Regions from separate parts of the Streptomyces sp. NPDC001678 genome, predicted to be linked through region 1. Evidence: riboswitches for the same ligand, from Rfam matches in the RefSeq annotation. Region 1 holds a riboswitch; the other holds the start of a gene.
The links. Region 1 has a riboswitch for cobalamin ahead of ACFYZR_RS29720 (ribonucleoside-diphosphate reductase subunit alpha). Riboswitches for the same ligand answer to the same signal wherever they lie in the genome.
Positions count from the first base shown of each region.

Region 2: linked by a shared signal. The riboswitch ahead of ACFYZR_RS00325 (cobalamin biosynthesis protein) and the one ahead of ACFYZR_RS29720 (ribonucleoside-diphosphate reductase subunit alpha) in region 1 are both predicted to bind cobalamin.

Region 1 covers NZ_JBIAUP010000020.1:15,570-20,829, forward strand. The annotation lists gene ACFYZR_RS29710 (DUF3311 domain-containing protein) at 347-604, shown strand; gene mctP (monocarboxylate uptake permease MctP) at 601-2,232, shown strand; cobalamin riboswitch at 2,396-2,540, shown strand; gene ACFYZR_RS29720 (ribonucleoside-diphosphate reductase subunit alpha) at 2,698-5,097, shown strand; gene ACFYZR_RS29725 (ribonucleotide-diphosphate reductase subunit beta) at 5,097-5,260, shown strand, end outside.
Region 2 covers NZ_JBIAUP010000001.1:56,011-61,270, forward strand. The annotation lists gene ACFYZR_RS00305 (alpha/beta hydrolase) at 1-66, opposite strand, end outside; gene ACFYZR_RS00310 (class II aldolase/adducin family protein) at 109-783, opposite strand; gene ACFYZR_RS00315 (anion permease) at 895-2,154, shown strand; gene ACFYZR_RS00320 (hypothetical protein) at 2,181-2,411, shown strand; cobalamin riboswitch at 2,649-2,771, shown strand; gene ACFYZR_RS00325 (cobalamin biosynthesis protein) at 2,830-3,792, shown strand; gene ACFYZR_RS00330 (cobyric acid synthase) at 3,789-5,260, shown strand, end outside.

The DNA.
Region 1 (5,260 bases):
CCCGGCCGCCGCGACAAACACTTTACCTGCGCATTACCCGTCGATGACAGACTGAAGTTTCGTCAAATACTGGACAACCCGGGCCCGCACAAGGCGACTTGACGCCACATGTACGCGGCCCGCCACCAACCACCGTCCGGACGATGGGATTCCGCCCGCGCCCCAGCTGGTGTTGCCATTCCGATATCCGGAAAGGGGGTGACGCCCGGAGGCGCCCTCACCTAGATTTCCAGCGCATTACGGCAAGTGATCGCACAGGGGACGGAGTCACCGCATGTCGGAACCACCCGAGCATCCACCCGGCCGCGCGGCCGCACAAGCCGCCGAGGACGGCCATAAACCACTCTTGACCGTACGCAACCCGGTCTTGACCGTCCCGCTGATCGTCGCGGGAGTATGCCTCGCCATCCCCTTCGTGGCGATGCTCTGGGTGGACTCCTACGCCAGGCTCACCCCGGCCCTCATCGGCATCCCCTTCTTCTACTGGTACCAGATGCTCTGGGTGCTGGTGTCCACCCTCCTCACCGTCATCGCCTACGTCATCGTGCGTCGGCGTGAGGAGACGGCCCGGCGGGAGCGGCACACAGGAGGTGAGAAAGGGTGAAGGACGGTGTGAACGGCGTGGCACTCGCCGTCTTCCTCTTCTTCTTCGTCGTCGTCACGGTCATGGGCTTCCTCGCCGCCCGTTGGCGAAAGGCCGAGAATGCCGACAACCTCGACGAATGGGGCCTGGGCGGCCGGTCCTTCGGCACCTGGGTCACCTGGTTCCTGCTGGGCGGGGACCTCTACACCGCCTATACGTTCGTGGCGGTACCGGCGGCGATCTACGCGGCGGGCGCGGCCGGCTTCTTCGCCGTGCCGTACACGATCATCACCTACCCGCTGGTCTTCACCTTCCTGCCCCGCCTGTGGTCGGTGGCGCACCGGCACGGCTATGTGACGTCGTCGGACTTCGTCCGGGGCCGGTTCGGCTCCCGGGGCCTCTCCCTCGCCCTCGCGGTGACGGGGATCCTGGCCACGATGCCGTACATCGCGCTGCAACTGGTCGGCATCCAGGCGGTGCTCGACGTCATGGGCGTCGGCGGCGGCGAGAACGCCAACTGGTTCGTCAAGGACCTGCCGCTCCTCATCGCCTTCGGCGTGCTCGCGGCGTACACCTACTCCTCCGGGCTGCGCGCCCCCGCGCTGATCGCCTTCGTCAAGGACGCGCTGATCTACATCGTGATCATCGTGGCGATCATCTACATACCGATCAAACTGGGCGGCTTCGAGCACATCTTCAGCAAGGCCGGCGAAGCGTTCGCGACCGAGAATCCCGCGACCGGGAAACCCCGGGGTTCGCTGATACCGGGCGCGGAGACGCAGTGGGCGTACGCGACGCTGGCGCTCGGCTCGGCGATGGCGCTCTTCCTCTACCCGCACTCGGTGACGGCGGTCCTCTCCAGCAGGAGCCGCAATGTCATCCGCCGGAACACCACCATCCTTCCCCTCTACTCCCTGATGCTGGGCCTGCTGGCGATGCTCGGCTTCATGGCCATCGCCGCCGGGGTGAAGGTGAAGAACGGCCAGCTGGCGATCCCCCAGCTCTTCGAGGACATGTTCCCGGACTGGTTCACCGGGGTGGCCTTCGCCGCGATCGGCATCGGCGCGCTCGTCCCGGCGGCCATCATGTCGATCGCCGCCGCAAATCTCTTCACCCGCAACATCTACAAGGACTTCCTCAAACCGGACGCCTCCCCCGAACACGAGGCGAAGGTGTCCAAGCTCGCTTCCCTGCTGGTCAAGGTCGGCGCGCTCGTTTTCGTCCTCACCATGGACAAAACGGTCGCCATCAATTTCCAGCTGCTGGGCGGCATCTGGATCCTCCAGACCGTGCCCGCGCTCGTCGGCGGGCTCTTCACCCGCTGGCCCCACCGCTGGGCGCTGCTCGCGGGCTGGGCGGCCGGCATGGCGTACGGGACCTGGCGGGCCTACGCCACGCCGAGCGCCACCCAGGATCACTTCGGGAACACCAACCTCATCCCCCTCATCGGAGAAAAGGGATATATCGGGCTCACCGCCTTCCTTCTCAACGTGATCGTCGTCATCGTCGCCACCGTCGCCCTCAAGGCGCTGAAGGTGCCCGACGGCGAGGACCGGACCCGGCCCTCGGACTACACGGCCGACGCCGGTGACCCGGGCGTCCGCGCGGACCTCCCGCCGGCCACCGCAGGAGCCCCCGGCGGGCACTGACCCGCCGCCCCCGGAACCATCTCCCAGGGGTCCTCCGGAGGGCCGCCACATCCCCGTCCAGGGGGCGTGGCGGTCCTCTTCTCTTGCCCTGCCAGGGACGCCCGTTAGCACATTCCGCGACCGCTTCATGACGCGACGACACAACATGTGGGGGCGCGTGCGAGACCCGGCACTAGATGTATGCTCGTCTCCGCTGTCGTCGCAGGGGAATCCGGTGGAAATCCGGAACTGTCCCGCAACGGTGTATGTGTGCGCATATACCCAGCGCACCTGAAGTCCGACGACCTGCCGACAGCGCGCCCACCACCGAGCCTGCCCCGGCTCGGCCATGGGCGTTGAATTCGTCCGGGCCCCGCGGGTTGGGTCGATGGACGCCTACGAGGCATGCCCTGGTGCAAGTGGCATGCGCGTGCGCGCCCCTCGCTCTCCCGCCCGGCCCACCCAGCCGAGCGAGGGAGAGCCTCAGTGACCATCGCGCCCGCAGATCCGGTTTCAGCTCCGGTCTCAGCGAATGCGGAAGCGACCGGCGGCCCCGGGACCGCGCTCCTGCGCACCCTGACCGACCTCACCGCCGACCTTCCGGCCACCGACCCGGGCAAGGTCGCCGCCGCCGCGCTGCGCGGCCGCAGCGCCGCCGCGGACGACGCCGAGTTGCGCTCCCTCGCCACCGAGGCCGCCGCCGGCCTCATCGCCGAGGAGCCGGAGTACTCCAAGCTCGCCGCGCGCCTGCTCACCCTGGCCATCGCCGACGAGGCGGCCGGCCAGGGCGCCACCTCCTTCTCCGCCTCCGTCGAGGTCGGGCACCGCGAGGGGCTCATCGCCGACGACACGGCCGCCTTCGTGCGCACCCACGCCGCACGCCTGGACGCCCTCGTCGAGACCGCCCTCACGGACGGCGCGGACGACCGCTTCGGCTACTTCGGCCTGCGCACCCTGCACAGCCGCTACCTGCTGCGCCACCCGATCCACCGCGACGTGATCGAGACCCCGCAGCACTTCCTGCTGCGCGTCGCCTGCGGCCTCGCCGAGGACCACTCGGAGCGGGCCCTGGAGGACGTCGCGGAGCTGTACCGGCTGACGAGCACCCTCTCGTACCTGCCGTCCTCCCCGACGCTGTTCAACTCCGGCACCCGCCACCCGCAGATGTCGTCCTGCTACCTGCTGGACTCCCCGCTGGACGAGCTGGACTCCATCTACGACCGCTACCACCAGGTGGCGCGCCTGTCGAAGCACGCGGGCGGCATCGGCCTGTCGTACTCGCGCATCCGCTCGCGCGGCTCGCTGATCCGGGGCACCAACGGTCACTCCAACGGCATCGTGCCGTTCCTGCGCACCCTCGACGCCTCCGTCGCCGCCGTCAACCAGGGCGGCCGGCGCAAGGGCGCGGCCTGTGTCTACCTGGAGACCTGGCACGCCGACATCGAGGAGTTCCTGGAGCTCCGCGACAACACCGGTGAGGAGGCCCGCCGCACCCACAACCTCAACATCGCGCACTGGATCCCGGACGAGTTCATGCGCCGCGTCGAGACGGACGCGGACTGGTCGCTCTTCTCCCCCGCCGACACCCCGGACCTGGTCGACCTCTACGGCGACGAGTTCGACGCCGCCTACCGCGCCTACGAGGCCGCGGGCAAGGCCGTCAAGACCATCCCGGCGCGGGTGCTCTACGCCCGGATGATGCGCACCCTCGCGCAGACCGGCAACGGCTGGATGACCTTCAAGGACGCCGCCAACCGCACGGCCAACCAGACGGCCGAGAAGGGCGCGGTCGTCCACTCCTCGAACCTCTGCACCGAGATCCTCGAGGTCACCAACGACGGCGAGACCGCGGTCTGCAACCTGGGCTCGGTCAACCTCGCGCAGCACCTCGGCGCCGACGGCGAGATGGACTGGGAGAAGCTCGACCGTACGGTCCGTACGGCCGTCACCTTCCTCGACCGCGTCGTGGACATCAACTTCTACCCGACCGAGCAGGCCGGCAGCTCCAACAGCCGCTGGCGCCCGGTGGGCCTGGGCCTGATGGGTCTGCAGGACGTCTTCTTCCGCCTGCGCATGCCCTTCGACTCCCCCGAGGCGAAGGCCCTGTCCACCAAGATCTCCGAGCGGATCATGCTCGCGGCGTACGAGGCCTCCGCGGACCTCGCCGAGCGCCACGGCCCCCACCCGGCCTGGGCCGCGACCCGCACCGCCCGCGGTGTGCTCCACCCGGACCACTACCCCAACGCCGTCGCCGCGTGGGAGGACCGCTGGGAGGCGCTGCGCGCCCGCATCGGCCAGGTCGGCATGCGCAACTCGCTGCTGCTCGCCATCGCCCCGACGGCGACCATCGCCTCCATCGCCGGCGTCTACGAGTGCATCGAGCCGCAGGTCTCCAACCTGTTCAAGCGCGAGACGCTCTCGGGTGAGTTCCTCCAGGTCAACACCTACCTGGTGGAGGACCTCAAGAAGCTCGGCGTGTGGGACCGCGCCACCCGCGAGGCCATGACCGAGGCCAACGGCTCCGTCCAGGACATGAAGTGGATCCCGCAGGACGTCCGCGACCTGTACCGCACGGCCTGGGAGATCCCGCAGCGCGCCCTGATCGACATGGCCGCGGCCCGTACGCCGTACCTGGACCAGAGCCAGTCGCTGAACCTGTTCATGGCCTCGCCGACCATCGGCAAGCTCAGCTCGATGTACGCGTACGCCTGGAAGCAGGGCATCAAGACGACGTACTACCTGCGCTCCCGCCCGGCGACCCGGATCGCCCGCGCCGCGTCCTCCTCGGCCGCCGCGACCACCATCCCGGTGCAGCAGGCCGCGCCCGACGCGGACGCCATCGCCTGCTCCCTTGAGAACCCCGAGTCCTGCGAGGCCTGCCAGTAATGTCGACCGAACGCGCCAAGAACCTGCTCGACCCGGGCTTCGAGCTGACCCTGCGCCCCATGCGCTACCCGGACTTCTACGACCGGTACCGCGACGCGATCAAGAACACCTGGACCGTCGAGGAGGTCGACCTCCACTCGGACGTCGCCGACCTCGCCAAGCT
Region 2 (5,260 bases), on a different contig from region 1:
CACGACGGCGGCCCCGGCACCGATCAGCGTGGTGGCGGCGACGGCCGCCACTCCTTTCAGGCCCATCCCCTCCAGTCTGGTCCCGTGCGGGCCGCCGGGCGACTCGGCTCAGCCGGGCTGTCCGTAGCCCCGGTACTTGGCGGCGACCTCGGCCAGCCGCTCGGGGCTCAGCAGGGTGGGGGTGCGGCCGGGGACGGACGAGGCGGTGAGCCAGACCCGGCACATCCACTCCAGCTGGGCGGTGCGGTCGTAGGCGGCCTCCAGGGTGGCGCCGTGGGTGAGGGTGCCGTGGTTGCGGAGCAGGCAGCCGGTGCGTCCTTCGAGGGCCCGGAGGGTGTGGGCGGCCAGCTCGTCGGTGCCGTAGAGGGCGTAGGGGGCGACGCGGACGGGTCCGCCGAGGGCGGCGGCCATGTAGTGGATCAGGGGCACCTCGTCGACGAGCGTGGAGACGGCGGTGGCGTGGGTGGCGTGGGTGTGGACGATCGCGGCGGCGTCGGTGGCGCGGTAGACGGCGAGGTGCATGGGCAGTTCGCTGGTGGGGGCGAGCTCGCCGAGGACCTGGCGGCCGTCCAGGTCGACGCCGACGGCGTCGCCGGGGCCGAGCCGGTCGTAGGGCACCCCGCTGGGCGTGACAAGGACCACGTCACCGACCCTTGCGGAGACGTTTCCCGAGGTGCCGACGACCAGTCGGTCGGCGGTGCTCCTGCGGGCCGTGGCCACGACATCGGCCCAGGTCCGGCTGATGTCGTCGGGTGCGGCGGGGGTCTGCTCACCGGTCTTCATGATCTTCGCCTCCGGGCGGTGTCATCGGGGGGCCCGAGCCAGTTCACCTTCCGTTCACCCGGAGTCCCTACGGTCGCCGCGTACTGACCATCGAACTGATTGCCTGGGTGAATGGAAAACATCACGCTTCTCATCGGGATCGTGATCGTCACGGCCTTGGTGTTCGACTTTACGAACGGCTTCCACGACACGGCCAACGCCATGGCCACCACCATCTCGACCGGAGCGCTCAAGCCCAAGACCGCAGTGGCCATGTCGGCCGTGCTCAACCTGGTCGGGGCGTTCCTGTCCGTCGAGGTCGCGAAGACGATCTCCGGAGGCATCATCGATGAGAGTGCCGGCATCAGACCAGAGGTGATCTTCGCCGGGCTGGTCGGCGCGATCGTCTGGAATCTCCTGACCTGGCTGGCGGGCCTGCCCTCCAGCTCCTCGCACGCCCTCTTCGGCGGTCTGATCGGCGCCACCGTCGCGTCCGTCGGCTTCGACGCGGTCAACGCCGACAAGGTCGTCATGAAGGTCCTCATCCCCGCGGTCGCCGCCCCGATCGTGGCGGGCATCGCCGCCTGGGCCGCCACCCGCCTGACGTTCCGCCTGACCAAGGGCCGCGACGAGCAGGAGACCGCGAAGGGCTACCGCGCCGGCCAGATCGCCTCGGCCGCCCTGGTCTCCCTCGCCCACGGCACCAACGACGCCCAGAAGACCATGGGTGTCATCACCCTGGCCCTGGTCACCGGCGGCGTCGTCGCCCCGCACTCCGACCCGCCGCTGTGGGTCGTCGTCTCCGCGGGCCTGGCCATCGCGCTCGGTACGTACCTGGGCGGCTGGCGCATCATCCAGACGCTCGGCAAGGGTCTCGCCGACATCAAGCCGGCGCAGGGCTTCGCCGCCCAGACCGGTGCCGCGACCGTGATCCTCGCCTCCTCGCACATCGGCTTCGCGCTCTCCACCACCCAGGTCTGCTCCGGCTCGATCATGGGCTCCGGCCTGGGCCGCAAGGGCGGCGTGGTGCGCTGGTCGACCGCTGGCCGCATGGTCGCCGCGTGGGGCCTGACCCTCCCGGCCGCGGGCCTCGTCGCCGCCGGCGCCGCGCTCCTGGCCGACCAGGGCGACTGGGGCATCGCCGCCGTCGCCGTCCTGGGCCTCGGGGTCTCCGGCGCCATCTGGGCGGCCTCGCGCCGCAAGCCGGTCACCCACGACAACGTCAACGACCCGGGCACGCCGCAGGGCCTCCCCGAGGAGCCCGTCGGTGTCGTCACGGCCGCCCTTCAGGCCGTGGCCCCGCCGCCCGCCGGCTCCCTGACCCCGGCCGCCGCCCAGGTCACCCCGGCACCCGCCACCCCGGCCGCCCCCGCCGCCGCGACGACCGGCTGACGCCGGGCAACGGAGGAAGAACCACCATGCACATCGACTGGGCAGCTCTCGGCCAGGTCTTCGGCGTGAGCCTCGTGGTCACCGTCGGCCTCGTGGGCGTCTTCACGCTCGGCATCCTCGGCACGTCCCGCAAGCCGGAGGCCGCGGGCGCCACTTCCGCGACCGGCTCGCCTCTTCTGACCCGCACCGGCGCGTACGCGTGCTTCGCGCTGTGCGCGGCGGCGGTGGGCTACGGGATCTATCTGATCGTCGCCTGACGGGCACACCGCGTGCGTTCGCGGAGGGGCGGGACCGGGTTCTCCGGTCCCGCCCCTCCGTCGTCTCCCGCCCGCCCCTCCGTCGTCGGCGCGCGCTGCCGGGCGTCCGGGCCGTGGGCGAGAGAGCGGCGCATATGTCTTGAGGTCGGCCCGACGGCGCCAGTAGGAGCGCAGGTCAGGGCGAGTTGACGCCCCTTCCCGCCCCATGGTGGACTTCCGGAGCCAAACGGCGACAGCAGAGGAAGCCGGTGCGAATCCGGCGCGGTCCCGCCACTGTCACCGGGGAGTGTCCCCCCAACCGATGGCCACGGCGCGAGCCGGAAGGCCGGGGGCGGCGCGGATCCGGGAGCCAGGAGACTCTGGTCGCCGGTCGACGTCGAGCCAGGGCGCGGACCCTGAGTGAGGACACCGCTTCGCCATGCCCGGCAGCGATCGCTTTTCCTTCGCGTACGGCGCCGCCCTGGGCTTCGCCTGCGACCAGCTCCTCGGCGACCCCCGCCGCGGTCACCCCGTGGCCGCGTTCGGGCGGGCCGCGCAGGCCGTCGAGCGGCGGCTGTGGCGCGACCACCGGGGCTACGGCACCCTCCACACCTTGGTCTGCGCCGGTGGCGCGGTCGCCGGGGCCGGGCTGCTGGCCCGTGCCGCGCGACGTCACCGCGCGGCCGACATCGCGCTGACCGCCGCCGTCACGTGGTCCGTCCTGGGCGGCACGTCCCTGGGCCGGGAGGCCCGGGCCATCGGCGGGGCGCTGGCCGCCGGGGACCTGGAGGTCGCCCGGGAGCGGCTGCCGCACCTGTGCGGCCGCGACCCGCAGGCGCTGGACGCGCAGCAGATCGCCCGGGCCGTGGTGGAGTCCGTCGCCGAGAACACCTCCGACGCCGTCGTGGGCGCCCTCGTCTGGGGCGCCCTGGGGGGCGTGCCCGGGCTCGTGGGCTTCCGGGCGGTCAACACCCTCGACGCCATGGTGGGTCACAAGTCGCCCAGGCTCCGGCGGTTCGGCTGGGCGTCGGCCCGGCTCGACGACGTCGTCGGCTGGCCGGGCGCCCGGCTGACCGCCGCGCTCACGGTCCTCGCCGGGCCCGATCCGCGCGGCGCCCTGCGCGTGGCCCGGCGCGACGCCTCCCGCCACCCCAGCCCCAACGCCGGGCCGGTCGAGGCCGCCTTCGCCGGGGCCCTGGGCGTCCGCCTGGGCGGCACCCTCGCCTACGCCGGGCGCGTCGAGCACCGCCCCGTACTGGGCGGGGAGAACCGTCCCGTGCGGACGGCCGACATCGAGCGCGCGGTCCGGCTCTCGCGCCGGGTGTCGCTGCTGGCCCTGGGGACGGCGGTTGCGGTTCGTACGGTGGGCAGCCTGTTCAGGAAGGCGGGGAGGAATCGGTGACAGTCTCGGTGACAGCCGACAGGAGCGGGCGTACGGGCCCGCCGGGCGGGGGCCTGCTGGTGGCCGGGACCACCTCGGACGCGGGCAAGAGCGTGGTCACGGCCGGGATCTGCCGCTGGCTGGTCCGCAAGGGCGTCAAGGTCGCGCCGTTCAAGGCGCAGAACATGTCCCTCAACTCCTTCGTGACGCGCGACGGCGCGGAGATAGGGCGCGCGCAGGCCATGCAGGCCGCCGCCGCCCGCGTCGAGCCGAGCGCCCTCATGAACCCGGTGCTGCTCAAGCCCGGCAGCGACCGCAGCAGCCAGGTCGTCCTCATGGGCAAGCCGGTGGGCGAGCTCAGCGCCCGCGGCTACCACGCGGGCCGCCAGGAGCAGCTGTTCGGCACGGTGACGGAGTGCCTGGCCGAGCTGCGGCGCACCCACGACGCCGTGATCTGCGAGGGGGCCGGCAGCCCAGCCGAGATCAACCTGCGCCGCTCCGACATCGTCAACATGGGCATCGCCCGGGCCGCGCGCCTGCCCGTGGTCGTGGTCGGCGACATCGACCGGGGCGGTGTCTTCGCCTCCTTCTTCGGTACGACAGCGCTGCTCTCCCCCGAGGACCAGGAGCTGATAGCGGGTTACGTGGTCAACAAGTTCCGGGGCGACGTGAGTCTGCTGGAGCCGGGGCTGGAGATGCTGCGCGACCTGACGGGCCGGCGGACGTTCGGCGTGCTGCCGTTCGCCCACGGCCTGGGCATCGACGAGGAGGACGGCCTGCGCGTGTCCCTGCGCGGCGCGGTCCGCGAGTCCGTGGTCGCCCCGCCGCACGGCGCGGACGTCCTGCGGGTCGCCGTGTGCGCGGTGCCGCTGATGTCGAACTTCACGGACGTCGACGCGCTGGCGGCCGAACCGGGCGTCGTCGTGCGGTTCGTGGACCGCCCCGAGGAGCTCGCCGACGCCGACCTGGTCGTCGTACCGGGCACGCGCGGCACGGTACGGGCGCTCGCGTGGCTGCGCGAACGCGGGCTCGCCGACGCGCTCGTACGGCGGGCGGCGGAGGGCCGCCCGGTGCTGGGCATCTGCGGCGGCTTCCAGCTGCTGGGCGAGCGGATCGACGACGAGGTCGAGTCGAAGGCCGGCACGGTCGAGGGCCTGGGCCTGCTGCCGGTGCGCGTGCGGTTCGCGGTCGGGAAGACCCTGGCCCGCCCGGTCGGCGAGGCCCTGGGCGAGCACGTCGAGGGGTACGAGATCCACCACGGCGTCGCCGAGGTGCTGGGCGGGGCCGAGGCGTTCATCTCTGATGACAAAGGACACAGCCTGGACGGCTGCCGGGTGGGCGCGGTGTGGGGCACGCACTGGCACGGCTCGCTGGAGAGCGACGGCTTCCGCCGGGCGTTCCTGCGCGAGGTCGCGAAGGCGGCCGGACGGGCGTTCGTCCCCGCCCCCGACACGTCGTTCGCCGCGCTGCGGGAGGAACAGCTCGACCG